Regions from separate parts of the Niabella sp. ZPM-14 genome, predicted to be linked through region 1. Evidence: riboswitches for the same ligand, from Rfam matches in the RefSeq annotation. Region 1 holds a riboswitch; each other region holds the start of a gene.
The links. Region 1 has a riboswitch for cobalamin ahead of ACU37H_RS08530 (TonB-dependent receptor plug domain-containing protein). Riboswitches for the same ligand answer to the same signal wherever they lie in the genome.
Positions count from the first base shown of each region.

Region 2: linked by a shared signal. The riboswitch ahead of ACU37H_RS10875 (TonB-dependent receptor plug domain-containing protein) and the one ahead of ACU37H_RS08530 (TonB-dependent receptor plug domain-containing protein) in region 1 are both predicted to bind cobalamin.
Region 3: linked by a shared signal. The riboswitch ahead of metE (5-methyltetrahydropteroyltriglutamate--homocysteine S-methyltransferase) and the one ahead of ACU37H_RS08530 (TonB-dependent receptor plug domain-containing protein) in region 1 are both predicted to bind cobalamin.

Region 1 covers NZ_CM181148.1:1,997,927-2,008,697, reverse strand. Annotated here, with positions in the region: gene porN (type IX secretion system ring subunit PorN/GldN) at 80-1,132, opposite strand; gene porM (type IX secretion system motor protein PorM/GldM) at 1,277-2,788, opposite strand; gene ACU37H_RS08555 (GldL-related protein) at 2,849-3,478, opposite strand; gene porK (T9SS ring complex lipoprotein PorK/GldK) at 3,512-4,729, opposite strand; gene ACU37H_RS08545 (trans-sulfuration enzyme family protein) at 4,961-6,124, opposite strand; gene ACU37H_RS08540 (APC family permease) at 6,210-7,538, opposite strand; gene ACU37H_RS08535 (sulfite exporter TauE/SafE family protein) at 7,680-8,477, shown strand; cobalamin riboswitch at 8,567-8,771, shown strand; gene ACU37H_RS08530 (TonB-dependent receptor plug domain-containing protein) at 8,858-10,735, shown strand.
Region 2 covers NZ_CM181148.1:2,570,400-2,581,170, reverse strand. Annotated here, with positions in the region: gene ACU37H_RS10880 (YncE family protein) at 1-772, opposite strand, end outside; gene ACU37H_RS10875 (TonB-dependent receptor plug domain-containing protein) at 791-2,803, opposite strand; cobalamin riboswitch at 2,907-3,109, opposite strand; gene ACU37H_RS10870 (TPM domain-containing protein) at 3,540-4,136, opposite strand; gene dnaN (DNA polymerase III subunit beta) at 4,163-5,278, opposite strand; gene ACU37H_RS10860 (NUDIX hydrolase) at 6,030-6,743, shown strand; gene ACU37H_RS10855 (S46 family peptidase) at 6,801-8,951, opposite strand; gene nadA (quinolinate synthase NadA) at 9,547-10,557, shown strand; gene ACU37H_RS10845 (CehA/McbA family metallohydrolase domain-containing protein) at 10,566-10,771, opposite strand, start outside.
Region 3 covers NZ_CM181148.1:952,527-963,297, reverse strand. Annotated here, with positions in the region: gene ACU37H_RS04030 (M56 family metallopeptidase) at 1-265, shown strand, start outside; gene ACU37H_RS04025 (cytochrome d ubiquinol oxidase subunit II) at 338-802, opposite strand; gene ACU37H_RS04020 (hypothetical protein) at 817-1,320, opposite strand; gene ACU37H_RS04015 (cation:proton antiporter) at 1,422-2,681, opposite strand; gene hpt (hypoxanthine phosphoribosyltransferase) at 2,771-3,307, opposite strand; gene ACU37H_RS04005 (glucosaminidase domain-containing protein) at 3,324-4,298, opposite strand; gene ACU37H_RS04000 (O-methyltransferase) at 4,364-4,996, opposite strand; gene ACU37H_RS03995 (sodium:solute symporter) at 5,107-6,582, opposite strand; gene ACU37H_RS03990 (LOG family protein) at 6,672-7,229, shown strand; cobalamin riboswitch at 7,374-7,564, shown strand; gene metE (5-methyltetrahydropteroyltriglutamate--homocysteine S-methyltransferase) at 7,733-10,054, shown strand; gene ACU37H_RS03980 (PIG-L family deacetylase) at 10,151-10,771, shown strand, end outside.

The DNA of each region.
Region 1 (10,771 bases):
ATACAACCGCCTCACGATGCCGCAAATAATGTGCCTCTCTTTGGGCTGGATGCATCGCGCGCAGATGGTAACAACAGATTTAGCGGGCCCATCCCTGCGCACTCAGGTTGTTGAGTTGCCGTTGCGTGATCTCCGCCTGTTCTGCTGTTAACGGCGTATTCTTAAACCCGTTCTCTGCATCCAGCGTGGACTTTTGAATGCGGCTTTCAAACAGCCTGTTTTCAAACACTTCTTCCCAGGTTACATAGCCACCCAGGTTGAGCGGATTGCTGATATTGTTTCTTACCAATACCTTCCTCAGGTCGGGATAATAGATCCAGAAAACCGCATGCTCGCTGTTTTCCATGGTATATCCGTCTGAAGTCGTATAGCTGGTCACCGGTGCGATACCCAGGATCCTTACATAGGTTTTTCCGTCGCGTTTGTTAAACAACCATTCTTCCTTCAACCGGAACTTGTAGATGGAGTCGGGAGATACTGCGCGGCTTCTCACCTGGTAGCCGGCAATGTTTCCTTCCATATCATAGCGCGCCGATGTATCCATGCCGCCACCAAAACCCTGCAAGGCTTCTTCGAAGCTGATAGGTGTGGTGAACCGGTCATCAATGTTACTGAAGGCCTGCACACTGTCTTCTTTAATCGCTTTGAGCATGATGTTGATCAGTCGTTTGTTATCTTCTCCTTCAATTGCTTTGTTGTAGAAATACCGCGCGTTCTGATCGGTGCGGGCATCAATAGTGCGCCATACTCTTACACGGTACAAGGCATCAGCAGAATACAGCGGCGTGTAGGGAAGAGGTGTTGCTGTGCTGTCAGTATTATCGTCTGCTAAAATATTGTCTTTTCTTAACGAGCGGCGACTGGTGCCATACAAGCCGCCCTCTCCATCGTCTTCAATGACTTCGAGGGGTAAGTTCGCTTCAGGCATGCCGCTGTTATAATCGCCGCCTTCGCCGCCCTGAGCGGGAACCGTGTCGCCCTGGTTGGTTCTTCCCGTGTTGCTTTCGGGAGGCGTGTTCGTTCTTTTGGACGGAGCAGGGGTGTCATATGCACTGCGCGGTGCGCGCTGAGCCATCACCCCGCTACTGAGCAGCAATGAAAAAAGTAGCGTACAGTAAAAAAGAAACTTCATTCGTTTATATTTTTTATAGCGATTCTTTGGTCAGCGGGTGGCTAATCCATCAAAATCAACCGTTTAACATTTTTATTTTGTTCAAGCAGTACTTTCAAATATGCCTTGTAATGCCTCAAATATTAAACCAAAACTATATATTAATTAGTAAAGGTTAAATGCTATCGGCGGCAAGGTGCGCATACCACCCGGCCCTGCTGCTTTGATCTCATCAATTGTAATCGTCGCGCCTGGTCTGGCCCTTTCGATCAGCGAACGTACAGAATTGAACGAGTTACCGCTTACGGATTTGTGCATGAATTCAGGATATCCCGCACCGGTAAAGGTCATGGTGTAGCTTGACACCGTGAACTTCACGCCTTCAAATACAAAGTTTTCCAGTTCGGCACGAACACCGGCCTGCGCTTTAAAGGAGTTCACACTCATGCGGCCTCCTTTGCTGTTGCCCACCATCGCGGTTGGCGCGGGAACGGATTTGACACGGAAATCAAAAGTGGTATTTTGTTTTCCGTCGTTCACCGTAATTTTCGCGATCCCGGGCGTGGTCACTTTCGCAACGTACCGTCCTTTGCTTCCGGAAATAGATCCCTGGCTGATGGAAACGCGGAGGTTGCTGGCGTTGGTGCCACTGCCCCCACCCACAGATACCGGGTTTTCAAGCCCGATGTATAATACTTTTACAGCGTCCGCGCTCACCGTCAGGCCTGTAGGAGAGGCCACCACGTATGTAATATCTTTTGTAAGTGTCGCGGTAGTGCCGTCGGGTTTCACGAAGGAGATATTCACCTTGCGTGTGTAGGTCCCGGGGCCACCTGCCGTTGTTTTATATTCCGCCAGTCCGTTTGCATTCAAAGGAACCGGTGTTCCGTCGATCGTAACGGTAGGCTTTGCATTTTTGCTGAACGCTCCCACACCGGCGGTAATGGTGAATTCGCTGCCCGGAAGCAGGAATTGCGCATTGGCGGTGGCCAGCGCCTGAAATTCGTCGTACACTACTTGTACTTCCCCGATCTGGTTGTGGCAATATTCTACCACCTGTGCTTCAGCATTTTTAATATCACTTTGAAACTTCGAAAGAAGGGTAATCGCCGCGATCGCAGGCGTTCTTCTGAAATAAGCGGCTTCCCAGGTGTTGTTACTTTTGTTTTGCACTTCAGGCATGCTCAGATCGAGCGGCAGGCTGTTCTGGAACTGGCTGTTGATCTTCGCATCAATGCCCAGCAAACTTTTTTTATAATCGGTCAGTTTATTGAATAAGGTGGCTCCCGCTGTTCCATCTACCAGGATCTTGGTGGCGGCGTTCGTATTCTTTTCGTTGAAATGTCCGCCGTTAGCGCCACCGGCTTCGTTTTGTATCTGTGTTTTAATGTTGTCGATATATTGCACCATTTCATCAGACAACTGCTTTGCCCTGTCTGCCTTTGGTTTCCAGATGGCGGCCAGGTCTCTGGTTTTGGGATCGTTGATCTTTTGTTCCAGTGAAGCAAAGATGGTCTGCGTTTTTTTATCGATCGTGGCGTTGGCATTAGAAAAGCTTTTATCCATAGTTCTGAAAGCATTCAATACCTCGCTTGATATATTCAGTGCCAGCAATGCTGTCAGCACCAAATACATCACATTGATCATCTTCTGACGGGGCTCTTTAGGTAAAGCCATTTGGAATGTAGGATTTTAAATGTCGAATTAAATGTCGATCTAAACGGATAGGAAGGCTGATTACCCACCTTTCATTTGCATGGCCGAGATTATGCTGCTGTACATCTGGTTGAGTTTGGCCAGGTTCTGCGCCAGCTCAGCCATCTCTCTCTGTGTCGCCTTCGCATCTTCGGCGCTGTTGATCAACGCGTGAGAGGTTTCTGCCAGCTTGTTATAGTAGGTATTCACGCGATGAATGGATAAAGTGGCTTCTTTTACCTGCTTAGCATATTCTTCAGTTTCCACCACGCTGTTAGAGGCGCTGCTGATCCGGTTGATATTGGTCTCAAGGGTTTTAAATCCTTCACTTAATTTATTCAGCGATTCAGGAGTAATGTCTGCCGCCTGCAACATTTCATCCATGGATGCAAGCGCGCTGCCGGTCCGGGAGGTCCTGGCAACCGCAGGCGTTTCGACAACCGCTACGGTTGTAGCATCGTCCAAGGCTTCGGGTTTAAAGGCATACATCAATGCGTAGATCAGGAACACCAGGGCTTCTGTATACATCCCGAATTTAAGCCAGGTGTCAGGGTCGCCGACGGGCGCGGTATTGGTCAGTTTAAATAAAGCACCCAATAAGACAGGTACTGCACCTAACGAGAAGAAGATGTTCAGATAGCGCTGAATGTTCGAGTTTTTTTCTGCCTGCATATAGGTCTTTTTTGATTTTTTGAGGTTTGATAATTATTCCGGTAGGTTGACCACCACGCGAAAACCAATATAGGAATGGGTGGCGTCCATGTCTTCATACGACCGGTTGGCCGTAGTGATCAGGGAAGGCGCATCCTTCCAGCTACCGCCTCTCAATACTTTGCGTCGTTGAAATTTGGATTGGGATTGAGAGGTTCCGAATTGTATATCAGGGTTGAACCGGTTTTGAAAGTTTTCACCTCCTTCGTAATAAGAAGTGATCATCCATTCGGAAACGTTGTCGCTCATATTATATAATCCGGCTTCGCCTTTTTTGCGCTGGTTGACATATACAGGAAAGATCCTGCCTTGCGCATTCATATCGGGGATGCCGTCTGCATCAGCGTCGGTGTTGACCGGTTGGTCGGGGTTGTTGGCTTTATTCAGGCTGGCCGCATAAGCCCATTCGGCCTCGGTAGGGAGGCGACACTTACCGCCCCGCGCCAGGTTATTTTTATTCTGATAGGAATTGATCTTCTGTTTGGTCATCCAATCACAAAAAGCATTGGCCTGGTTCCAGCTGACGCCAACAACAGGATAATTCTGGTATTTGGGGCTGGCAAAATAACCCACGGCCATCTGCTCATTATTGGAATAGCCGAAATCTCTCATCCAGCACAACGTGTCGGGATAGATGGGCACCGCATATTTATAAATGAACTCGCTGGGTGCCCGGTTGCGGTTCTCTCGTTTCGCCGCTTCCTGGTAGTTGAAACCTTGAAGTAAATAAACCAGTTTCTGCGGGTCGATGGTCCTTTTGTTATTGATCGTTTTAGAAGGATCGAGCAACATGTCGCCAAGACCATTCATGATCGCGGGGTCTGAGTAATTGATCTTAGAAGCCCGGTCCCAGTTGACGGCCGTGTCGCCCGCAACGATCGTTACATATTCTCCACCCAGCAACCGTGCGGCTATCGAATCACGCACCCAGTATACAAACTCCTTGTATTGCGCATTGGTGATCTCTGTCTGCGACATATAAAATCCGCTGATCAGTACAGGTTTGGATTGTTCTCTTTTCAGAACAGAAGAAGTATCTGACTGATCCCCCATAACAAAGGTACCGGTGGGAATTTCAATAACTGATAAAGGCAGTGTGGAAGAGATAGCGGACTTTTTACCTACTAATTTTTTGAGTCTTTGTCCTTTTTGAGCGTCGGCATTAAAGGTGGCCAGGAGTACAATAAATACAACAGCAATGATTTTATTCATATTAATGAACCGTGTTTATTAGATGAGGTTTAAAATCAGCCAAAACTAATTTTCGAGCAAAAGACATACCAAAGTGTCTTTCTTGCACAAAGATAAGTGCCCCATCAGCTTGGAAGGAACCCCTGCTGCCTATAATATCGGTTCAAGGACGAAAGCATTATTTGAGAGGACGAATCAACTATAAAGCATTGATTATCCATTCATACAATACGCCGCTGCTTTCTGCAGACGCTAGTCAAACTGGCTTAAAGCCTGAGCCAGATCCGCTTGTAAATAGTCAGCATCTTCCAGTCCGAAATAAAGACGGATATGCCGGTGATGCTCCTGGTCTTCCTGGTAGGCATGCTCGGGGATGAAGGCACAACGGGGGATCACCAGGCTTTCATGGCCGCCCCAGCTGACCGCCATCAAAAAATGTTTGAGGCTTTCACAAAACCGGATAATGCCTTTGCGCGTGGGATCTTTGATCGTGATCGTCACCAAACCCAGCGCTGCCTTCATTTGCTTTTTGGCCAGCTCGTGCTGATCGAAGGAAGGATGAAAAGGGAAAATGATGGTTTCGATCTGTTCATGCTGATCTAAAAAGTGAACCAGTTGCGCGGTGGTCTGGCGGATGCGTTCGAGTCGCATGGGCAGCGTTCTCAGTCCGCGCAGGAGCAGCCAGCCATTGAAAGGTTGCAGGCCGCTTCCGATGGTCATGAATTCCGTGTCAAATATTTTTTTCATCATCGCCTTGCTGCCGCAGAGCACCCCGCCGAGGGTATCGCTGTGCCCGCCAATATATTTTGTTGCCGTTTGCATGGCAATATCAATCCCCATCGAAATCACATTCTGGTAAATCGGCGTGCAGTAAGTATTATCAATAAAGGTTACGATTCCTTTCTGCCTGGCAAAATCAGCGATTTCCTGCAAAGGTTGCAATTCATAGGTCCAGCTATTGGGGGATTCGAGATAATATAAAGTCGTATTGTCTTTTGTCGCGGCGGTCCAGTCTTCAATGGTTTTACCATCAACGTAGGTCACGCTCACGTTGAACCTCGGAAGGATGGCATCAAACATTTTTTTGGCAGAGCTGTAGGGGTTCTTCACAGAAACGATATGATCACCCGCTTTTAGCTGGGTAAATATTCCTGCAAAGATCGCTGCTGCGCCACTGTTGAAAAGGAGGCAATCCTCAGCGCCATCCAAAGCGGCAAGTTTTTCTCTCAGGATGTCCGTCGTCGGATTGATGCCCCGGCTATAAATATATTCATTACGCTCGTCTTCAAACGCATGACTGAATTGCTCTACGCTGTCAAAAGAAAAATTGCTGGTTTGCCAGATGGGAGGTGATACGGCATTAAAATACCGGTTGCGGTCTTCGCCTAATTCAGTGATAATCGATGATAGGTCCATATTGGTATTGTTGAATATAGTTGAATGTTGTGGAATATTGTTTGGACTGGAGGCCCTGCAAGTCAATTGGCATCCCCATCAATTACTATCCTTTTCTTTTACGGATAAACAAAAAATAGATCCCCGTAAAGAATGCCAATACAGCCAATCCTATTAGACCGGCGTAATGGTTTTTATCATAATCCATTAAGATGCTGATTGCCAAAAAAAGATACGCTGCGATAAAAATGAGCGGTAACAGGGGATACAGCTTCATACGAAAAACGCCCGGCCCGCTAAGATGCGTCGTTCTTTTCCTGATGACGAATATGCTGGCTGCAGAAAGTGCCATACCAAAGCAATCCAGGAAAATAGAAAAGCTCAGGATCCGGTCAAACTCTTCAGCCCAAAACACCACCAATGCCGCGATGCCTGAAAAGCCGCTTAATGACGTGATAAGCACCCCTTGCTGATTGCGTTTGGCAAAGGCGGCAGGTAATACTTTATCAATGCTCATCGCATACATCACGCGGGGGTTGCTCAGCAGTGATCCGTTGATATAACCCAACACACCTAAGAACAATAACACCGACAAGACCGCTTCGGCTTTCGCTCCCAACACTTTTGAAGCCATGATGGCGGCGATATTCTTACTCGTCTTCAGCTCTTCAAAGCCGATGACGCGCACGTAAGCATAATTGACCAGCAGGTATAGGGCAACGATGATGAAGATGCCGGCAAAAATACTTCGGGGTATGGTACGCGCCGGGTTTTTCACTTCTTCTCCAAAATTGATGGTTTGCTGATAACCACCAAAGGTGAAACTGACGGCCACCAGGCCGATGCCAAATGCCTTTACATGATCCATAAACGGCGTGTCGGCGGCATCGGATACAGCAGCGCTCGCTGGTGCGGCTTCCGCAAAAAAGATGGAGCCGATCAGCAGCGCGACCAGTCCGATCTTGATCAGCATTAAAACGTTCTGTGTTTTGGAACTCATCTTCAATCCAAGCATGTTGACGCCATAAAAAATAACGATCGCCGTCAGCGCCAAGGCTACTTCTACTGTTTGCACATGGGTAGCCGAAGGAAAAAGGATGCCGGCAATGTATTCGCCGCCAACAATAGCCACCATAGCCAGGGAAGCGGCATTGCTCACGAGAATAATACAGTTAATGGCAAATGCCACTGAAGGATGATAAGTGAAAGAAAAAACTTTGTAATAGCCACCGGTCGCGGGCATGCGCGATCCGATCTCCGCATAGGTCAATGCACCGCAAAAAGCAACAATCCCTCCCGCGAGCCAGCAAAGAAAATAGGTGGTGATATCCGGAGTGGCCGCAGCCACGTTGACAGGTGCGCGAAAGATGCCCATGCCGATCACAAAGCTTACGGTGATCATGGTAAGATCAAACAGTCCGAGTTGTTTTTTCATTCAAGTTGGAAGATAAAGAAAAAGGTCTTTGCATTCCTCACGGGAAAGGGAACCGGCGACATTTTTATTTTCTCTCGAGCGGACCGTTGGGCGCGCTTTCGGATTTTATGAGATATTTGCACCGTTGCATCAATTCAGATTATGGAGATTGTTGGATACATGGCTGCTTTGCTCATTGGTTTATCTCTTGGACTTATCGGAGGAGGAGGCTCAATTTTGACCGTGCCCATTTTGGTGTATTTGTTTGGTGTCGCTCCGGTGTTGGCCACTTCTTATTCTCTTTTTATTGTCGGCGTTACCAGTCTCGTCGGCTCTTTTCATAGCCTCGTCCGGAAGCAGGTCGATTTTAAAACGGTAGTGGTATTTGGAATGATATCGGTCGTCACCGTGTTTTGTATCCGGCACTATGTGATACCACATCTGCCGCGCGAGCTGGTGATCCTGGGGACGGTGGTTCCGGTTTCATTTCTCACCATGATACTTTTCTCCGTCCTGATGATCGGTTCTTCCTTTTCCATGATCAAAGACAGTGCTCTCAAAGCAGCGGCTCAGCCTCTAAAACCTGCAGGACTGTTCAGGATTGCAGGTTATGGAGCGGGCGTGGGCCTGGTGACTGGCTTGCTGGGCGCCGGGGGCGGATTTTTGCTGATCCCTGCCCTGGTGATTTTATTGCGATTGCCTGTAAAGACCGCTATCGGGACTTCGCTCGTGATCATTACCATCAATAGTCTCATCGGTTTTGCAGACGACGTCACGCATCATCAAATGGACTGGAGCTTGCTGTTGAAAATAACTGCCATATCCGTCGCCGGGATCCTGCTCGGCGCTTTTGTTGGCCGCAACCTGGACGGCGCAACGTTAAAGCGGGGATTTGGCTGGTTTGTGTTGCTCATGGGTCTCTACATTATTTTTCATGAAGTGACCGGGCTGGTAAAATAAAAGCACGCCCCACGCGCGGTAATCATTGTCGAACCTCGCAGGTGTCAAAAACCTCTGAGGTCCAATCATTCAACATGGGCATATTTCACTACTTTTGCGGCGATTTTGGTTTCGCTGCCACCGGGCAGCGGATTAAAAGGGAAGTCCGGTGAAAGACCGGCGCTATCCCCGTAGCTGTAAAGGGCCTCTTCATGGAAGAGCAGCTTTGAGACGAGCCACTGCCTGCACTCCGCAGGCGGGAAGGCATCAAAGTAAACCCTGAGCCAGAAGACCTGCCAACATCAACTATTATTCAGGCTTTCGGGTGAAAAGTGTGAAGATGTAACCGCCGTGCGTTATATACTTCCCCGTTCTCCCTGCCATCACCAAAAACAGTCAAAGTGAAAAAATGTATTCTGGCCATGACCGCCTTAATGGCTTATGGCTTCGTTGAAGCGCAAAACACAACTGCTGATGAGCAATTAGAAAAAGTGACCGTAACGGCAACCCGGTTTCCCAAAGATGTCAGCGAAACAGGCAAGGTGGTAACCATCATTACCAGTGCACAACTCGAGAAGGCCGGCGGAAAAGACCTGGCGCAGTTGCTCAACGAACAGGCAGGCCTGATCATCAACGGGGCTAACACCAATCCAGGTAAGGATAAGAGCGTCTACCTGCGTGGCGCGTCCAATGCCTACACCGTCATCCTCGTCAACGGAGTACCGGTCAATGATCCTACCGGCGTGGGTGGTGCCTACGATCTGAGAATGTTTCCGGTGGATGCAATCGAAAGAATAGAAGTATTAAAAGGCGCCCAGAGCACGCTGTATGGAACAGACGCGCTGGCCGGTGTGATCAATATCATTACGAAAAAAGGCGCGGGCAAGCCGGCAAACCTGTATGGCGGACTAAGCTACGGGCGCTATAACACATTGAAGGCGCATGCAGGCCTCAGCGGAAGCGTTGACAAATCTTCTTACAATATATCTTTCATGCACGATGAAACGGGAGGCATTGCAGAAGCAAAAGATACGTTGGGAACACAGGACTTCCCGAGAAATGGCATGCTGAGAAACGCTGTCAGCTTGGATATCGATGGCGCAGTGACCGATCGGTTCCATGTGCAGCCCTTCTTCCGCTACGCTTATTTTAAAAGTAGTTTTGCCAACGATGCTTTTGTGGGCGGTCAAAACCGGTTTTTATCCGAATTGCTTTCAGCCGGAACGCAGGCGCGGTATCGCTTTGACAAAGCCAGTATAAACGGGATATTTTCTTTTGATGACGTGGAACGGCAGTATCCTGAAGGATTCGTCAAGTCTTATAAAGGTAATAAGAAAACTGCGGAGCTGTTCAGCAACATCGACTGGCATCCGCATTTCCAGACATTAGCAGGCATCAGGTATGATGACATCACAATGCAAAATCCTAATCCGGAAACTGCTGACACCAGCACGCAAATGATCAGCCCTTATCTTTCTCTTTTCCTCCGCAACTGGAAGGGGCTGAACATAGAAGCCGGAGCGCGTTGGAATCACCATTCCCGGTATGGCAACAACTTCACGTATTCTTTCAGCCCATCCTATTCCATCAACCGGCAGATCAAGCTCTTTATCAACTACGGAACGGCCTTCAGAGCGCCTGCCTTATCAGAGCTGTATGGTGCTTTTGGCGCCAACCCCGATCTTCAGCCGGAAACCTCCCGTACCCTGGACGGAGGAGTGCAATACACCACACTTGACGAAAAACTGGATATCCGGGTAGTCGGATTTGCGCGCAATACCAAAAATATCATCACCTATCAAAGCCAGGGATATGTTAATTACAATCGTCAAAAGGATCATGGCCTGGAAGTGGAATCTGCATGGCGTCTCACTGATGATATCCGGCTGAAGCTGTTTTATACCTTTACGGAAGGAAAAGTAACGACTGCTTCAGCGGCGGGCGATACCACCTATAACAATCTGTTCAAAAGGCCGAAACATATCTTCGGCGCCAACCTGGGCTACCAGGTCACCAACGCCTTATATGTAAGTACCAACTTCCAGCATTTTGGAAAAAGAAGCGACTTGTATTTTGAATCCGCGCCGCCGTACCGCCAGTTAAACGTGCCTCTTGAAGCCTACAGCCTGTGGGATCTGTACGCTGAATACCGTTTTCTCGGACAACGGGTGAGCACTTTCGCCCAGCTGACCAATTTGCTCGATGCTGATTATTACGAGGTCTATGGCTATGATGTGCTGGGGCGTTCTCTTACGGTAGGATTGAGGCTGAAGTTATAACGGACAGTGAGACCGGGGTTTGTGTCAAATCAGATT
Region 2 (10,771 bases), 570 kb from region 1:
ATACGAGGAGCCGGGATGGAATATCATAATAATCTCCGCGCGAAGTGACATATAAATCTCCGTCTTTATCTGCTTTTAAGCGATGCAGATTGATGGCAACATCGATATCTTTTATTTTTTTAAAAGAAGACAGATCGATGGCAGATACCGTTCTTTCATAATCGGGTGGACTGTAGCCGCCGGAGTTGGCGACATACAGCGTGTTCGCCACAACAGCCATCTCCTCCGGTTGTCTGCCGACTTCTACCGTGCGGCTTATCTCAAGGCTTGCAGTGTCTACTTCAGCCACGATCCCGTTAGGTGCATTAGATCCCAGCGCGATATCGCCATTATAGGCACTGACGTAGGCTTTCCCGTTTGCAAATGTGATATAGCGGCAATTCTTGAGGGTAATGGTCCGGATGCGTTTTGCCGTTGCCAGGTCCATGACTTCGATTTTGTCAGACGCGTTAATGACGGCATATAATTTTGCTCCGTACGCTCCGATATCATTGCCCACATCGCCCAGACCCAGCGTTGCATCAGGGTTTGACTGAGTATAGATATTTCTTTTGTAGACGCCGCTGGCATAATCATAGTAATCGAGCGCAGCCATATTGGTATTCCAGTTGCCTTCATTCAAAAGATAAAAGCCTGCGATGGCGGAGTCCGCTTGCGGCGGAAGGGGCGTGGCTGTTCCTTCGTTGAAGGAAGTCTCTTTCCGGCAGGAACTAATTACGCATATACAAACAATAAAAAAAGCGGTGGCGGTAGTTATAGGGTTTTGTTTCATGATAAGATCATTTTTGTTTCAGAGATATAGGGTGAAGGATAGGCGATAGTTCCTGCCGGGCATCGGGAAGTTGAGCACCACATCATAATACTGATTGAACAGATTATTGATCTCAAGGCCGGCTTTCCAGCCACGCGGCGTTTTACTATGTTCGTATACACAGCCTAGGTCGGTTGTATACCAGGGTTGTAAATAGTTGCCCGATGTGTTTTCCGGCAGGGCATATCGTGCACCTGTATAAATGAAGCTGTAATTCAGTGTCACCGTTTTCCACAACATCGATCCGTGCATCGTGCCGCTATGCTCGGGCATATAAGGAATCTGTTGGTTGTAAGAAGATTGGCCGCGTGTTTTATTCAGCGCCTTTTGACAGGTGTAGTTAAGGCCATTGTTCCAGACCAGGCCCGCGCCGAGCCTCTTTGTAAAAGAAAGATTGGCTTCGAGTCCTTTAATATGAACACGCCCGAGGTTTAACATCATCCAGCGAAAGAGGTTGGCCGAGGGAACGGCAACGATCTTGTTGGTTACTTCATTATAGTAAGCATCGGCCTGCAGCGAAATATGATCGACAACAAATTTTATGTCCTTCATCCACGTGCAGCCGATATTGTATTGCCTCGTATATTCAGGTTGTAAAAAAGTATTTCCGACAAGCGTGTAATAGAGATCGTTGAAGGTGGGCATGCGCAGGCTTTCCTTATAAAAACCACGGATGGTCACATCTTTCGTGCCTGGCGGTTGCCAGGAAGCGGCAAATGTTGGAGACAGCACGCTCCGGTCGGAGGCCCCTTCAAAATATTTAACCCTATCATCAAAATAGCCATACAACAATGCTGCCTGTACCCACATGCGCTTCCACTTGAAATGATTATTGAAAGAACCGAGGTAAGAGTACCGCCGTGGATAAGCAAAACGGTAGAGGTTTGCTTCCAGCGTATGGTAGGAGATATCTGCAGACAGGGCGGTTTGCCACCAGGGATAGGGTTGGTATTGCTGTGCCAGTGATGCATATAATTCCCGTTGCTGATAGACATTGTTTAGCGGCCCGGTCGTTGTGATATAATCAGGATCGGCATACCGGGTCTCGTCGCTCGTGTATTTGATATGAAAGAGCTGCTGGTATTTTTCGGAAACGATTGTTTTATAGGACCCATGTAAAAACCAATTGCGGTCACCCAATCGCTGCGGATTGTAAAACCTGTTTTCGACAACGGCGCCTGGCAGCCCCCTGTCGGATTGATAGTAATAGGCTTTGATAAAAGCTTCTCCAGATTGACGAAAAGTTTTGAATAGGGTGGCCTCTGCTCTAAGGGCCGTTATATCTGCATTCTGACGGATCGCCGTCGTGTCAAACAAAGCTTCGTGTTTGCGAAACTTATATTTACCATGCGCTGTTACGACTTCCACATTTGCTGACAAAGCAAGATCTTGTTTAAACCTTTGCTGCCATAATAGAGATGGGTTGGCCAATCCGAAAGACCCGGTTTTAAAGGTAGCACGAATCTTTTTAGAGTGGGCCGCATCGAGGCCGGGCCGGGCCGTCTGAAGATATAAACCGGTGGAGGCAAACAGGGCCTTTGCGGGTTGGAGTAGTTCCGGACGTTGGCCATTGTACAGTTCGATGGCTTCGATATTATCCAAAGAATATTTACCAAGATCCACCGTTCCGTTTTGTGCGTTTCCCACAGGGATACCATCCAGGAATACGCCGACATGTTGCGTGCCCATGCTGCGCACGTTGATGGTTTTTAAACCACCGATACCGCCGTAATCCTTTAACTGTACGCCGGAGAAATAACGGATTGCATCAGCAACAGAAAAAGCATTGAGCCGCTGCAAAGCCGTGCCGGATAAGGATTGCACGGGCGTGACGGATGCAGACATGAACCTCTTTCTACTACTGTTCACCTCCACCCGCTCCAGTTCCTTTACCCACAAAGAGTCGGCCGATTGCGCAAGCGTCTTGCCTGCACAACATAATAACGACAACAAAATCCCGCACCGCCAAAGGCGCGCTACACCATACTGCATTAACTATTTGATTAAAAGAATCAAACAGCTTTGCGAACAATTGAAAACAAATAGTTTGCTACTAAAAGCATTTTTTGCATTCAAGCTTCAGTCCACGAAAGCTTAAAAGATAGCTGCTTTGGCAGGTCTCCTGACTTGTTCTCACTTTGAGCGGCCTTCCCATCCGCGGGGGCGGACAGTGGCTAAGATGTGTCAAAGCATTGATCAGAACTTACAGTAGCGGGTCTGTTCAGGATTTGCACCTGATTCCCTTTTAATCAACCGCGTCCGGGAAGGACGTGTTGAACCAATGCGGCGCAAAGGTAAGTGTTCGTGAAGAAATGGAGACGATTAAATAGAGAAAAGAATGCCACAACACAGAGATGACGCGCATTCAGGCGGATTGATGCGGTGTTGTATTGCTGAATAACCCTTCTTTTAACCAGGCTTTAATCATGCTAAAGAATAACTACGCCTCGCGGAATAAAAATTTTTCGCGCAAAGGAGATCTCCAATAATGTGTGGACATTGGAATGCGTTTAAGCATCCGCGCCCAGAGCAATCCGCTGAATGGGGGAGAACCGTAGGTTCGTTGTTATCTGTAATCAATATGGCCGTGCTTCAGTGCCTTCTAACTCTTCCTGTTATTGTTGGAAAGAAACAATAACATATTGGATTACCGACGCAGGCTTTTGGGGATGTAACAGCGTTCAATGAACGCAACAAAAATAACGAGGGATGGCTCGTGCCTGTCTTCTTAAAATTTAATGTTTTTCCGGATCGTATTCATGATCGATGTAACGCCGTCTAAAGTGCCATCGAAATAACGATTTTTCTGAAATGCGGGGCGGAACTGTGTTTCAATAATGCCGGATGTTTCGGCTTCGCTCAACAGCCGGGCGACAAAAGCACCATAATCAACTGACACGCGGCTTAGGTTTTTGCTGATGCTGATGGAAATGCATTTATCGCTTTTGCCGTGTACAGCTGCCCATTCTGCTAATGCAGCTTTGTTGGCCTCCTGGAAGCGGTCAGCGGTTATAGACGGGTCTTTAACCGTGGTTATTTTAATAGGGATCAGGTTGCTCTTTTCAAAATTGCGGAGCAATGAATCCAGCTTTTTTTCCTGCGCCGGCGTGAACAACGCTTCGTAGTCGTACACATAATTTATATCGGCGGGTGTGGCTGTCGTTTGAGATGGGAACACGACTTTCGCCTCTTGCTTAGCCGGGACGGATGGAGCTGGCGCTCCGGTTGACTTCCCGGAACTTCCGCAGGATGGTAACAGGGCAGCACCCAGCAATACAGACAGAATCGGGACGATGAACGTACTGCGACGCAACGAAGATGCCATAACAACTTTTGTTGGGTAAATAACGATTATTGGTTCAGCATAAGCGGCATTACCAGCATCAGCAACTCTTCATTTTCATCCTGGTCTACCGGTTTAATAAGGCCTGCTTTGGTGGGCGTGCTCAGTTCGAGATATACCTCCTCACTGTGCGTGCTGTTCAGCATCTCGATGAGGAACTTGGCGTTGAAGGCGATTTGCAGATCTTCTCCATTGTACTGACATTTCATGCGCTCGTTACCTTCGAAGCTGAAATCAACATCCTGGGCCGCCAGTTGCAGTTCGCTACCGCTGATGTCTAGTGCCACCTGGTAAGTGCTCTTATTACTAAATACGCTTACACGGCGTAATGCACCCAGAAACTCCTGCCTGTTTACGGTAAGCCTGTACGGATTTTCCGATGGGATCACCACTTTATAATCCGGGAACCGCGCATCGATCAGGCGACAGCTGAGACGGGTGGTGCCATGTGTCACGAAAAAGTGATTGCTGTTATAATTCAGCGTGATCTCATCTTCGTTGTCAGGCAGTGCTGATTTTAATAAGTTGAGTGGCTTGCGGGGAACAATAAAATTGTCGCCACCGGTAGCTTCTGCATCTTTTCTTTTATAACGAACCAAACGGTGCGCATCTGTTGCCACGAATTGGATGCCGTTTTTATCCAACTCGAAGAACACGCCGGTCATGGCCGGACGCAGGTCATCGGTGCTGGTAGCAAACAAGGTTTTGTTGATGGCCGTCACCAATGCCGAAGAGGTCATGGTGAAAGAAGTGGTATCATCGGCAGCCGGCTCTTTCGGAAAATTGTCGGGATTTTCGCCCATCACTTTATACTTTCCGCTATCGCTGGTGATCTCAACGCCGAAGTTTTTATCGATATTAAATGTCAACGGCTGATCAGGAATATTTTTAAGGGAGTCGATGAGGATCTTACCGGGTATACAAACGCGGCCATTGTCTTTCGCTTCGATTTCCATTTCTGTTCTCATCACTGTTTCCAGGTCGGTCGCAACGATGGTAAGCTTGTTGGCTTCAATCTCAAATAGAAAGTCTTCCAATATAGGTAACACTGTATTGGCATTGATCACACCCGAAAGATTTTGCAGTTGTTTAAGCAAAGCGTTTGATGATGCTATAAATTTCATCCCTTTATCTTTTGTTTTTTAAGTTGGTACGATGTAACGCCTTTATTATTTGTATGCCCACTCCGTGATATACAGTCAATGGGGCGTTTCAACCGAGTAAAGTTTAGTTTCCACCAGCCTGTTTACAGGTGCAGCGAAGCTACTATAAAAAAGATTTTGTGCAATATAATTTATTTATAGTAATCCGATGGATGGGAGCGTGGATAAGCAGGGCGGCCAGATCAAAATGGAAACCGAAACAGGAAAGCTTAAATACCAAAAGCGCGCTGAGGGTGATGGAAAAATGTTAATTCGAACGATTAAATGCCCCGCTCATTTCACCCCGAATCAAGCATAAACTGCTTTAAATAGCTGCAAAAGCCAAATTTCAAAAAGTCAAAGCAGCAAATATCCTGCACATTCCCTAATATTGGCCGGTCCGGTTGGGTCCGACCCTTCGCGGTTTTGGTACAGCACAGGGTTTTAATTGTTGAGCTGACAATAAATCATTTGTTTTGTATTTTTGGTCGGTCTTGCGTCGATGAGCTTTCTTTTTCTTATTGAAACCTTGGTTATAACAGCAGAACTCGTTAACTTTAAGAAAAATAAATATATAATTTATTTTACCTGAGACGGCAATGACCGGCCTGTTTCAGCAAAAAAGCTTATCTATCCGGTAACAATAGCAGTACATGATCTTGAGCCTCTCGCGCGCTGCATGGTTACTATAATAAGTCCGAAACCACTTTATTAAATATATTAGATCTACATTTTGACCAGGGAAAAAAGATACCAGCGCATTACGAAGTTCACTGTCGCTGTTGACTGCATCGTTTTTGGGTTTGACGGTACCCGACTGAAAATACTGCTGGTAAAGCGGGGACTGGAACCGGAAAAGGGTAAATGGAGCCTCATGGGCGGATTCGTCAACGAAGAAGAATGCGCGGATGCGGCGGCTAACCGGATCCTGAAAACACTCACCGGTCTGGAAGGCATCTACCTGGAACAGTTTCACACTTTCTCATCCCCCGAGCGCGACCCGGTACAACGAACGATCTCGATCGCTTATTTTGCACTTATCGATATTAATAAATACCAGGAGTCCATCAACACGGATTTTGAAGCGCAGTGGTTTCCGATAAAAGAATTTCCTCCTCTTATTTTTGATCACAACGAAATGGTACTGCTGGCACAGAAGAAACTTCAATATAAAGCTGCGTCGCACACGATCCTTTTTGAGCTGTTGCCGGAAAAATTCACCTTGCCGTTATTGCAAAGCCTTTTTGAAGATGTATTCAATACCACGCTGGATAAAGGGAATTTTAGCCGCAAGATGTTATCAACAAAACTACTGATCAAACAAAAGGAAAAAGACAAAAGCAACTCAAAGAAGGGCGCCTATTATTATAAGCTGGACAAAAAACACTACGAGGATAATCTACACAAAATCCTGAAGCTGATTCCTAATCCCAATAACTTGCTTTGATCCGGTTTAACTGATCGGTGCGCGCCCGTATCAATCCGAAAGTTTGTCTTCCGCTCACTACTTTTTCTTCGGATACACCAGGTTCATCTCATCGATCAGGTGTGTAGCGCCGGCGTATTTATCAACAATAAACAAGACATACCGGATATCTACCATAATATTCCTGCAGATTGATGGATCATAATTCACATCGCTCATGGTACCTTCCCACACCCGGTCAAAATTGAGACCTACCAGGTTGCCATATGCGTCTAACGCAGGACTGCCGCTGTTTCCACCGGTGGTGTGGTTGGAGGCGATGAAACAAACCGGCACCTTTCCATTGACGGCATAACGGCCAAAATCTTTTTTCTTATACAGCTCGCGCAGTTTTTCCGGAACATCAAATTCGTAGTCCCCCGGCTTGTATTTTGCCATCACTCCGTCAAGGTAAGTATAGAATTCATATTTTTTCCCGAGAGGAGATGTATATCCATTGACATTGCCGAAAGCCACCCGCAGTGTGCTGTTGGCATCCGGATAAAAAGTCTTTTCGCTGAACACCTCCATTTGAGCCTTCATGTAATCTCTTTGCAATTGATTGATCGCCGTTTGCTGCCCGTTCAAACCGGGGGCCACCTGGTTGTCAAACAAGTCGGAGATAGAAAGCACCAGCCTGGCCGCCGGATCGGTTTTTAACGCATCAAATAGAACAGATGGACCTGTCTTTAATAAGGCAATGATCCGCTCTTTGTCTGCAAAAATAGTTTTACCATACAGATCGGTTGCCCATGCTTTGTAATTGCCAAATGGTTTCTTTTGTTGTTTGGCATAGTCTGAAACATAGGCTGGTGGCTGGTTTTCGATATACAACTGCATCATGGCGGCAAAGACATCCTGGTCCACGCGGGTGCTGTGCTCTTTCAGAAATTCACTCATCCACTCAATTTCTTTGGTGAGCGCTTCTGAATAATTGGCTTTTTCCCTTTTGCTGTTCAATGCACGTATCCGTTGGACGATGGTGAATAGTTCTATTTTACTGGTGGTTTCCAGATAATAATCACGCGCCAATGCCAACGGCTTCAATCGTTTATAGGCGTCATTTAATTCCTGTAACACGGTACCATACTGCTTTTTCAAACCAGGAAGGGTATTCAGCTTTTTCACGAAATCCGCTTCATATTTCAGTTTCTTTTGCACCGCGTTGGTATTGGTCAACCCCAATACTTCGCCCTGCCATTTTTTCCAGGCGTTGCTAATACCCGCATATTTTGAGGCATATTGTATTTTAATGGCTTCGTCTTCGCGCATATATTTATCAATCACCTTCAGGGCTTTGTCCCGGATCAGGATCTTGGCAGGGTCGTTCACTTTCATGATCTGATCTACCGCTTCGCTGGGGAGGTATTCCGTAGTACGCCCCGGGAATCCAAAGACCATCGTAAAGTCGCCCTCTTCCATGCCGCTCATGGAAATAGATAAGGACTTCTTGGGTTGGTAAGGCACATTATCCGGAGAATAGGCAGCAGGTTTGTTGTCTTTGCCTGCATATATCCTGAACATGCTGAAGTCGCCGGTATGCCTGGGCCACATCCAGTTATCGGTATCTTTTCCGAAGTTGCCGATAGCCGAAGGCGGTGCTCCCACCAGCCTTACATCATTGTAGGTTTCTGTTACAAAGAGGTAATATTTATTACCCTCAAAAAATGGGCGGATAAAAGCGCTTTGGTACGCTTCTTTTTTCACACCATCCAGCTGTTTGCGTGCATTGCGGTCAATTTGTGATTGCCGCAGGTTTTCGGCCATATTATAGGTAACGCCTGTCAACACCTGGTCTGTCACGTCGTCGATCCTTACAATGAAAGTAACAAACAAGCCTGGATTCGGTAATTCTTCGGCATTCGACCGGGCCCAAAAGCCATCTCTTATAAAGTTTTTGTCGATGGTGGAGTGGTTTTGTATGGCATCAAATCCACAATGGTGATTGGTGAGCACTAATCCCTTGTCTGAAATCACCTCGCCGGTGCAAAAACCGCCAAAGCTCACGATGGCATCCTTAAGACTTCCTTTGTTTACATTATATATATCGGATGCGCTCATTTTCATTCCGAGCGACTGCATTCTCTTCTCGTTAAGCGTTTCCAGCAGCTGAGGCAGCCACATACCTTCGTCTGCTTTTGCTAAAAAAGAAATAAAAACGGGGAATAACAATAGTATCAATTTCTTCATACAGGCCTTTTTTCGATCAAAATATCCGCGTAGCGGAAAAAATTTTTTTTATCCGGGCGGTTAGGCGCCGATAGCTGTTTGTCAGCTTTAGCAAGCGAAATCGTCCGGGATATCCACTTTTTTCTCCCCAAAGATATGTGAATGGAGGTTGAAAAATGTGGATATCCCTGTGTGAAACGTTTATATGAAATGGAGTTATTGGATTATAAAAACAGGTGGATGCGATCCCGGGGGTGGAAACGTGCGTTCCCTGAAAATTATACCACGAATATTAACACAATGTAAATTCCGGGTGACTCCTTTTTTTATTCAGAAGTGGAAATCCACAGGTTTGTGAATATCCCGCGTGACGCAGGCCCAGCATGGCAACAGAGTTGTGAATATCCCTCATTTTGTGTGGAAAACAATTAACTTCTAATTTTGTAATAAATGTGAATTGTGAGTTATCCACTAATTCACACTACTAATAATAATAGGTTTTATTTTAAAAAATATTATATAATTATTATTAGGATAATAAAGGGCTTCAGAAAAAATTGTTTCAAAAAATTTCGGGCAGCATTGTATCATTGCACCGGATTTAAACCTTTTGATCATGGAAACAGCAGTTTTGGAAAATGCAAAGCAGGAGTTGGACGCCAACGGATTTCTCGACATGGAAGTGGATCCGACGCTGGATCTGTTCGAAGAGATCAACCGGCTGAAGAAGGAAAAGAATGCCGTGATCCTGGCGCATTACTACCAGGAGCCTGATATCCAGGACATTGCCGATTATATCGGGGATAGCCTGGGCCTGGCGCAGGAAGCAGAAAAGACGGATGCTGACATGATCGTTTTCGCCGGTGTGCATTTCATGGCGGAAACAGCCAAGATCCTGAACCCGACCAAAAAAGTGGTGATCCCTGATTTCAAAGCCGGATGTTCACTGAGCGACAGCTGTCCGCCGCCACTGTTCCAGAAGTTCAAAGAACAGCACCCAGACCACGTGGTGGTGAGTTATATCAACTGCAGCGCCGGTATCAAAGCCTTAAGCGACGTGATCGTTACCAGCAGCAATGCACGGATCATTGTGGATAGCTTTCCAAAAGAGCAAAAGATCATCTTTGCGCCGGATAAAAACCTGGGCGCTTATATCAACAAGGTAACAGGACGCGACATGCTGCTGTGGAATGGCGCTTGCATGGTCCACGAGATATTCAGCCTGGAAAAGATCACCAAGCTGCAACAACAGCATCCAAACGCTAAGTTTATAGCCCATCCGGAGTGTGAAGACGTAATCCTGAAAATGGCTGATTTTATCGGATCCACAACCGGCTTGTTGAAATACACCATGGAAAACGAAGCCACTGAATTTATCGTGGCTACAGAGACGGGCATTCTCCACCAGATGGAAAAAGCCAGTCCGCACAAGAAGTTTATTCCGGCACCTCCCGACAATGGATGCGCCTGCAATGACTGTCCTCACATGAAACGTAATACACTGGAAAAGATTTACCTGTGTATGAAATACGAACTACCCGACATCATCATGGATGAAGAACTGAGACTGGCGGCCAAGAAGCCTATCGACCGGATGCTGGAGATCAGTAAGGCGGCGGGATTATAAGCTCCCGTTTATTCCAGCCAGATCATCGGGGTAAAAGCACCGTTAGCAGCGATGTCCCAGGCTTCTATACGGATCCATTTTTTATTGGTCAGATCTACCGGCCATTTGAAAGTTTGTTGTCCAAAGGCAGTGGTGTGGTTCAGATGGATCTTTTCACGATACACATTTTTACCGTCGCCCGAAACGATTTCCACAAAGTTCATCGGGAAGTTCC
Region 3 (10,771 bases), 1.0 Mb from region 1:
TGTTCGTATAGAACCCGCTGCCAAAAGTGAGCCCTTAAAAGAAGTGGTAGTGACGGGTCGCCCGGCTACATCCAAAAGCACCACATTGTCTGAGATACCTGCTGATGCATATTTTGTATTGGACGGAACACCTGTCACCAACAAAGAAGCAAAGGCTTTGAAAGGCGAAAGCATTGAATCTATTGATGTGTTGTCGGGAGATCAGGCTAAAAAGTTTTACGGCGAAAAAGCGAAAGAGGGAGCCATCATTATTACAACCAAATAAACATATAAGATCCGGTTTAATTTCAGTATCTAAGACCTGTGAGGTTCACAAAACCTCACAGGTCTTTTCATATTATCGATTCATTTCCTGTTCCCGTTCCTGATGGATCACAGGATGTGGGTCGGTCGTTTTTTTCTCCGTCAATGCAAAAAAGAGGCTGATAATGGCGAAGCCGATCCAATAGAGGTAAACCCCTACGTGAAAACGCTCTCCCAGCCAGCGATGTGACAGATCGGTCCTGAAATCCTTGAAGGTAAAATACAGGCCGGCGAGAAAAATGATAAAGAAGCCGATCAGCGCCACCTTTCTTTTCAAACCCTTCAGCGCTTTGTCTGCAAAATAAAGGATCAGTAATACCAGCAGCATTAATCCGAAGCAAACCAGGGCAGATTGCCACCAGCTTTTGAAGAATGAGAACTGCTTGTAGAAAAAGCTGATCCCGATCTTTCCGATAAAAGATACGCCTGCTGTCAGGTTGCCCGAGAGTATGGAAATAAAAATCAGTATGAATAATAATAAAGGGTAGTTGCGTTTCATACCGCAATTTACAATTATTGGGCTTGCAACGAATCTCTCTCGTTGATCGTGTAGATATAGCTTACACTATCTTTTTGCGGATGCTCTGTTTTAGTCCAGTTCAACCGGTTTTTGAAAAAGCTGATACTATCCGCTTCGCATGCCTTTTGTCGTTCTTCATTTGAGAAGTCACAGGCATAGTCGCGCTTCACTTTCCCATTAATAGACAACCACAGCGCATTAGGGGGAGCTACCTGTGACGTCCGCGGTACTGTAGTGCCTTTATAGTCTTTTGAAAGGGAATGGTAGGAAATGATGGCGCCCGGATTTAGCACCTGCGCAGGCGACATAAAAAATGTATCTCTGTCTTCAAATTTGACACGGTACCCGTGTTGTATTGAAACGGGTATTGTCAAATCATTTTTTAAATAAGTTCCGTAACGGGTTCGGCGTTCGCCGTTGCCGGCATCTTTACTGCAGGAAATTAGTGTATACGCGCAGAGAGCGATGGTTACAAACAGCGGAAATGAATGTTTCATTCTTTTGCGAGGTTTATTAGCTATAACGGCTAGCTCTCACCAAACGCAACAAGGAATCGCTGAGAACCTGCAAAAAAATATTGTTGCCAGGTAGGACTGTTTTATTTTGATAATGGTTCCGCCGATTCTTTCATCACTCTTTTCGCCACTTTGCCGATGCTTAGGCCTTGCACCATGATACTGAAGACTACCACCAGGTACGTTACCACGAGCAACATGTCTTTCGTCTCGGAAGCAGGCAAAGAAAGCACCAGCGCCAGAGACAGCCCGCCGCGCAGGCCGCCCCACCAGATGATCTTCGCTGCCTTTTTATCCATGTTCAAAAACTTTCCCAGCAGCTTCTGTGGAAGATATACAACGATCAGCCGGCTCAATAGTACAATCACAATGGTAATTGCTCCCAGTATCAGGTATTCTTTTTTAAACTCCACCAGCAGAATAACAAAAGCGATCAGGATAAATAATACCGCATTGAGAACCACATCTACCAGCTCCCAGAATTTATGAACATATTCCTGCGTGGTGTCGCTCATGGCGATTTGTTGCCTGAAGTTACCAACCATCAGGCCCATTACCACCATGGCCAGGGCGCCGGAGATGTGTACATAATTAAATAAGGAATATCCCGCCATAACGAACGCCAGCGTTAGCAGCACTTCTGTTTCATAATGATCGATCGTCTTCAACAAAGCATGCAGGATATATCCGAATACCAGTCCGACCAGGATGCCGCCGACTGCTTCCTGCAGAAACAGCAGTCCAAAGGACGGGAAGTCAAACGTGGTACTGCCGGACCTGACGAGTTGTAACAATGCGATAAAAAGGACCACGCCGACACCATCATTGAACAGGCTTTCGCCGACAATAGTGATCTCTGTTTTTTTAGGAACATTCGCCTTCGCCAGGATACCCAGTACCGCAATGGGGTCCGTCGGAGAAATCAAGGCCCCAAAAAGAAGACAATACATAAAGTTGATTGAAATGCCCAGCAATTGTGCGGTGTAGAAAAAGAGTACGGCAATGATAACGGTCGAGGCGAGAACGCCAAATAAGGCAAAGACCGAGATGGGCCGGATCTGCTTCTTCAGCTTGTTCCAGTCCGTATGCAACGCGCCTGCAAACAGCAGGAAACCCAGCAATACATCGATAATGATGTTTTCAATATGTGCTTGTTCGATCAGGTCGTGAAACCGGTCGCTGGGCAACTTCAGCCAGAATTGTGAGGTCAGAACACCGATCGATAACACGGTCGATAATAAAAACAGGCCGATCACAAACGGCAGTTTGATCCATCGTTGATTGATATAAGCAAAGATCGCCGAAAGGCAAATCAGGATGATCAGGTACGTGTAAACAGTCATTGGTTATAGTTTAACTTGCAAATTAGCATAAGCAGCTGGAATTTTTTCTGAGCTGCAACATTATCCCGGACCCGTCCCCAACAAGGCCGTTAATCCGCCAGCTGGTAGATCTCTTTGTAATTGCGACCGAGGCCATCATAGTCAAGGCCATAACCGATTACAAATTTATTCGGGATCACAAAACCTGTATAATCGATAGGGACAGGATATTGCGTCATCTCTGCCTTGTGCAGCAACGTAACGATCTTTAAGGATGCCGGTTGCTGATGTTCCAATTGTGGCAGAAAATGATGCAGCGTCTTCCCCGTGTCGATGATGTCTTCGAGCAATACCACATGTTTGCCATGCAGGTCCGTATCCAGCCCGATCGCGGTGGTTACGCTTCCGGTAGAATTGAGCCCTTTATAAGAGGCCAGTTTGATAAAGCTGATTTCGCTGTTGATGGTAAGATGCTTGAAAATGTCGGCGGCAAACATAAATGATCCGTTAAGGATAGCGATAAATACCACATTTTTGCCGGCAAAGTCACGGTTGATATAAGAAGCCAGCTCTTTGATCCGTTGCTGCAACTGTGCTTCGCTCAGGTAGGTAGTAAATTCTTTATCGTGGACCTTAATGGTGTTCATAAAAAACGGCGTTATATTAATTGATCACCAGGGAATGGTTGCCTTCTCGCAATTTCAATTTGGTGCCGATCGCCGGCGAATCAAACCTGGTCAGCCCATTGTATTGCAACAAAGATTCCAGCCGGATGCCTTCTGCCTGCGCAATATCATAAATGCTTTCTCCTGCTTGTACTTCATGAAAAGCTTTGTCGGAAACCGTTCTCTTCAATTGAAGAAACACCAGCATGCCTTTGTTGATAATATCAGCAGTGATACCAAAATCATTCATATCATATAACCGGGCAAGCGGAATACCATATTGTTCAGCTATTCCACTAAGCGCTGTGCCTGCTTTGGCGTAGATCACTTTTGTGTTATTGATCAGGAAATCAGATTCAGGGTAGATCACTTCTGGCGCTTTTTCCTCAGCGGCCGCGGCCATGAGGCCATCTCTTTTGGAAAAATAATTTTTAACGTCTTCATTAAATGCCAGTTGGCCCAGGCCCATCAAAGTGTATGCTCCTAATTCGTATTTTTCAATGAAGTTGATCAGCAGTTGCGGGTATCTTGGATTCGTAGCATAACCGGCCTTTTTCAGACCATATGCCCATCCCCGGTAATCGGTGGGATCCAGGAGAAACAGATCCGCATAGCGCGAGCGGTTCTTCAGGAAATCAGAATGATCGCGGTAGGACTGATCGGCATTTTCGTATTTCATAAAACGTTCCTGCGGGCGATCATCATCATGAAGCACATAAGGACCTGCATAACCTGCTTTACACTTAATACCGAAGTGATTGTTCGATTTCAGCACCAGCGGACTTTGCCCGGCCATGGTTTCATGGATGCCCTGCGCCAGTTTGATGGCCGCCGGTACACCCGTTCGCTGCATCTCCTCTACAGCGATACCGCAGTAGGTCTTGATATAATTTTTAATGATCTCATTGTTTTGGGCCCGTCCTGAAATTGATGCGAACACCCATGCAAAGACTACAATAAGCTTCTTAATCATGTTGCGTACTGATAAATGTTATTAAATCCTGTCTGGTCGCAGTTTAACCGGTCATTTATGGGAGGCTATATTTTCCTGATGAGGTAGAGCCCGTCCCGGATGGTTAACGCTACTTTTTCTATATCCGTTCTTTCGTTGATAAATTCATTGAACTGCCTGATGGCTTTGGCGCTTTTACCCTTAGGATTTTCCTGCAAGGCTTCGCCATGAAAAAAAATATTATCTGCTAAGATAAAACCATTTTTCTTAAGATGAGGAAAAGCCAGCTCAAAATAAGGGATGTAGCCCGGCTTATCTGCGTCAATAAAAACCAGGTCCCAGGGTTCCTGTAATTGGGGTATGATTTCCAGCGCATTGCCGGTATGAAGTTGTATCTGATCGCGGAATTCGGACCGGTCAAAGAAGCCGCGGGCAATATCTGCTGTCGCTGTTCTGAATTCAATCGTGTGGAGCCGGCCTGTTCGTGTCAGGCCCTGCGCCAGGCATAGTGCGCTGTAGCCGGTGAAGGTGCCGATTTCCAGGATCCGCTCGGGACGGATCATGCAACTGATCATTTTCAACAACTGACCCTGCACATGACCGCTGAGCATATGCGGCTCTGCGTGATGCTCATTCGTGAAAGTGTTGATCTCCGCCAGCAACGCATCTTCTGCTGTGGTATGGCGGTCGGCAAATTGCGACAGAAGTTCGTAGTCCATAATCTTTGAGTTGACAGTTGTTAGTTGACAGATGACAGATGGCAGTTAATAGTTGACAGATGACAGTTGGCCACCCACCTCTGTCAACCGCCATCTAACAACCGTCATCTTTAATGTACACTATCTTGTTCCAGCTGGCTTGCGTCGACCTTTTTAGAGATCATAAAGAGCCCGATAAATGTCAGGAATGCGTTGACAATGATCAGTTCCAGTCCGATCTGGAAATCACCGAAAAGGAAGGACTGGCTGGCATCGATTAAAAAGCACAGGATAGGAGCGATGAAGCAAACCAGCGGCACCAGCTTATCCTGTGGCCTTCTTTTCACAAAAATACCAAAGGCAAACAAACCCAGCAGCGGACCATAAGTATACCCGGCCAGTTTCAGGATGATGCCGATCATACTATTGTTATTGATCACATGAAACATCAGTACCAGTAATAAAAAGAGGAAAGCCACTGTCAGGTGTATCTTTTGACGGAAGCGTTTTTTTTGCTGCTCCGTTATATCGTTACGCCGGTTGATCCCGGCAATATCAATACAAAAGGAAGAAGTGAGCGCCGTCATAGCGCCGTCTGCGCTGGGGAACAACGCCGAAATCAGCGCGATGATAAAGGTCACCGCAATGAAAGGAGGCATATGCTGAACGGCCACGGTGGGGAACAATGCGTCGCCTTTCGCAGCAATGTTTTCCTGCGCTGCAAATAAATGCAGCAGTCCGCCGAGGTATAAAAACAGCCCGGTCACGACCACCATAATAAAGGCCAGGGACACCATATTCTTTTGCGAGTCCTTGAGGCGGCTTACTGAAATGCTTTTCTGCATCATTTCCTGGTCGATCCCCGTCATGCTCAATGAGATGAAAGCGCCTGCAAGTATTTGTTTGACGAAATACGATTTGGAATTAACATCCGTACCAAATATCCGCGACAGGCCGGCGCTGCGCATGGCATCCAGGCTTTCCGTGATATTCATATCCATGTGTTGCAACAGGTAAATGGTACAGATGATCAGGCCGAGCAGCATACCCGATGTTTGCAAAGTATCGGTCCAGACGATGGTTTTTACACCGCCCTCAAATGTGTATAGTATGATCATGACCAGTATGATCAGGGTCGATATCCAGAACGGAATGCCAAAGCTATCAAGGATCGTGGCCTGCAGGATATTTACCACCAGGTACAGCCGGGCAGTAGCGCCCAACAGCCGGCTGATGATAAAGAACCAGGCGCCGGTTTTATAAGAAAGCATGCCCATTCTCGTCTTCAGGTAGCCATAGATGGACGTCAGCTGAAGCCGGTAATAGAGGGGGAGCAAGACAAAGGCTATGATCAGGTATCCGATCATATAACCCAGGGTGATCTGCATATAGCCAAAAGCATCGGCGCCCACAGCGCCCGGCACACTCACAAACGTAACGCCGCTCAACGAGGTGCCGATCATCCCGAAAGCCACCAACATCCAGTTACTGCTCCGGTTGCCGATGAAAAATGATTCATTATTACTATTCTTACTGGTTTTCCACGCAACTACAAGCAATAAAACAAAATAAGCAATGACAATAGAAAATAGGAACCCTGCGGACATATTAAATTTTTATGAATGAACTGGTTTCGGTAAACTAATTTTTGAAGATAGGGAAAAATGCTGCTCTTTTGTAAAGAAAATTTACAGTCATGGTAATAAAATCGCTGGCAGTGTTTTGTGGTTCGAAAGAGGGGCGTGATGAGGTCTTTTCCCGTCAGGCCACGGCTTTAGGCGCGTGGATGGCATCTAAAGGGATCCGGCTGGTGTATGGCGGTGGAAATGTAGGACTGATGGGCGACGTGGCCAATGCGGTGATGCACAACGGTGGTAGTGTTACCGGCGTGATCCCTGAGATACTGGATGCCCGCGAGCGATCTCACAAAACGATCACCGAACTATTGGTGGTCGGCGATATGCATATCCGCAAACGGAAAATGTATGAGCTGTGCGATGCGGCCGTTATTTTACCGGGCGGCTACGGTACGCTGGACGAACTGTTCGAAATGATCACCTGGAACAACCTGTCCATACACGACAAACCCATATATATTATTAACCTCAACGGGTTTTACGATCACTTGCTGGCCCATATCGAAACCATGTTGCACAACGGCTTTTTGTATGAAAATCCATTACATAAATTAACCGTCGTATCCAACGTTGAAGCGCTTGTGCAGCTGCCTGAATTTGTTATAAAGAATACATAAGGCTTTTCTTTCATATTGAGTTCCCTGTATACATTGCCGTAAAAAAGCGTCACCCTCTAAAAATGGCATGCAGCCGTGATAAAGGATTAAAAGCTTACTGCCCTTTTTATCATTACCTTTGCGCCCCAAGTTCTTTACTTTATTTCTTTATCAGACGGAAAAGGTTTTACTTAACGTAGATTAATAGGGAATTGTGTGTAAATCACAAGCTGTCCCGCAACTGTAAATAACGAATAGTTTTCACCCGTTGTTGTCCACTGCCCCAATGCCTTCGGGGTGGGAAGGACGGTGAAAATGTTATAAGCCAGGAGACCTGCCTTTACTGTATTGACAATGCTTTCGTGGAATGAAGCAGACCGTCAGTGATGCATTTTTATTTCGGGGAGTAGTGTGCCCTGCCGGAATAGCTATGTACATACCTTACATTCTCTTTATCCATTCAAGTATTTGCTGAAGTTGAGCCAAAGAGCTTTTAACTGATTTTATCATCTTAAAAGCAAAAAATGCGTACACACAACTTAGGCTATCCGCGGATTGGTAGCCGGCGTGAACTCAAGAAAGCCTGCGAACAATACTGGGCAGGCACAATCCCCGTGCAACAACTATTGGAAGCAGGAAAGATGATCCGCCATCAAAACTGGCAGTTGCAACAGGAAGCCGGTGTCGATCTGATTCCCTGCAATGATTTTTCTTTTTATGACCAGGTGCTGGATACCTCCCTTATGGTAGGCGCTATTCCTGAAAGGTATCATGAGCTAATGAAAGCAAAACAATTGCCCGACATTGACCTGCTTTTTGCAATGGCAAGAGGATATCAGCAGGATGGGCACGATGTAACCGCAATGGAAATGACCAAATGGTTTGATACCAATTATCATTACCTGGTTCCTGAATTTACCGCCAACCAGTCATTCAGTTTGTACAACACAAAAGTGGTACATGAGTTTTTGGAAGCAAAGAAAAGTGGCATCAACGCAAAGCCTGTTCTGCTGGGGCCTGTATCTTATTTGATGTTAGGCAAAGAAAAAGAAGAGGGGTTTCACCGGCTCGAATTGATCCGGAAGTTATTGCCCGTTTACCTGGAGCTTATCAGTAAGCTGGATGATGTCGATGCCCACTATATTCAATTTGACGAACCTTGTCTTTCATTAAACCTAAGCGAGTCCGAGCGAAAAGTTTTTGAAAAAACTTACCGGGACATTAAGAGCCGTTTTCCCCATTTGCATATTATTCTGGCAAGTTATTTTGGATGTTATGGAGAAAACCTTCAAACTGTTGTAAACCTTCCGGTTCAAACCATTCATCTCGACCTGGTTCGCTGCCCTGAACAGTTAGATGATGTTTTGACTACCGGTTTGATAAACGCCAGAACTCATCTTTCATTAGGTGTTGTGGATGGCAGGAATATTTGGAAAAATGATTTCCAGCAATCCCTCTCGCTGATCAATAAAGCAGTAGAAAAAATAGGCTCACACAGAATCTGGATAGCGCCGTCCTGCTCTTTGTTACATGTGCCCTGTGATCTCGATTTGGAGACAGACGACACAACACTTACTCCCGAAATCAAGAACTGGCTTGCATTTGCTAAGCAAAAGGTAGCAGAAGTAGTAACCCTGAAACAATTAGCGAACCATGAAAATGAAGCTACAGCAAATGTAAAACTGGCGGAGAATACCAGCGCGAACGAAAGCCGGAAAACGTCTGCGTTAATTCATAACAAGCAGGTTGCGGATCGCGTAGCCGCTATTACTGAAAAAGACGATCAGCGCAGGAGCAAGTTTTCAGTACGAAAAGAGAAACAGCGGTCAGCATTAGGGTTGCCTTTATTTCCTACCACCACTATTGGTTCTTTTCCTCAGACAGCTGAAGTGAGAAGCTGGAGAGCCAAATTAAAAAAGGGCATCATAACCCAGCAACAATACGATCATTTAATTGCCAGGGAGACCACAGAAGCCATACGCTGGCAGGAAGAAACGGGGATTGACGTACTGGTGCATGGAGAGTTTGAACGCAATGATATGGTGGAATATTTTGGTGAACAGTTGAATGGCTTTGTGTTTTCAAAAAACGGATGGGTGCAAAGTTACGGCAGCCGCTGCGTAAAGCCGCCTATCATCTATGGCGATATAAGCCGCCCCGCACCGATGACATTGCGCTGGACAGCGTTTGCTCAATCGCTTACCCCAAAAAAGGTGAAAGGAATGCTTACCGGGCCGGTGACGATTTTGCAATGGAGCTTTGTCCGCAATGATCAGCCACGTAGCCAAACCTGCACGCAAATCGCTTTAGCGATAAGAGATGAGGCAGTGGATCTGGAAGAAGCGGGAATTAAGATCATCCAAATTGACGAACCCGCTATCCGGGAAGGTTTGCCGCTGCGTAAAGAAAACTGGCAGGAATACTTACAATGGGCCGTGAAAGCTTTTCGGATTTCTGCAAGCGGCGTGAAAGATGATACGCAGATCCACACGCATATGTGTTATTCAGAATTCAATGATATCATTCAACATATTGCGGACATGGATGCCGATGTTATCACTATTGAATGCAGCCGCTCCCAAATGGAATTGCTGGACGCTTTTGCCGATTTTAAATATCCAAATGAGATAGGACCTGGTGTGTATGATATTCATTCTCCCAGAACGCCGTCTAAGGCTGAAATGGTAGCATTGATGGAAAAAGCAAAGGCGGTAATACCGGCGGAGCAGCTTTGGGTGAATCCGGACTGCGGGTTGAAAACGAGGCATTGGGAAGAGACGAAAAAAGCGCTGATTGAAATGGTAGGTGCTGCAAAAGAACTAAGGCAGCTGGTATATCAGTCTTAAAGATCTGTTTCGCACAACGAGAACCAGTCATGATGCAAGGACCTTTTCTTTGTTCCGTTGTGCGAAACTTCTTCGCTTTTCTGTTATTTTCGTAAGATGAAGATGCGATTTTTGACTTTTATTTTTCTGCTTTTTCATGCAGCGTTATCTGCACAACCTACAAGCGCTTCCCAGATCTTGCAAAATATCCAAAAGCTTAAAGTGTTAGGGTCTGTATTATATATTGCAGCCCACCCGGATGATGAAAATACAAGATTGATTGCTTATCTGGCCAATGATAAGCTGTACAAAACCGGCTATCTGTCCCTGACCCGCGGAGACGGGGGGCAGAACCTGATCGGGGACGAACAAGGCATTGAGCTGGGGCTGATCAGAACGCAGGAATTACTGGCCGCACGCCGGATCGACGGCGGCGAACAGTTTTTTACCCGGGCTTATGACTTTGGTTTTTCAAAGAATCCGGAAGAGACTTTTACCAAATGGGATAGAGAAAAAGTGCTGGCAGATGTGGTTTGGGTGATCCGGAATTTCCAACCCGACGTTATTATCACCCGTTTTCCGGTAACCGGCGAAGGTGGCCACGGACATCATACGGCCAGCGCGATCCTTGCTAACGAAGCTTTCAAAGCCGCGGCTGATCCCGGCCGGTTCAAAGAACAACTGCAATACGTGCAACCCTGGCAGGCCAAAAGAATTCTTTGGAACACCTTCAATTTC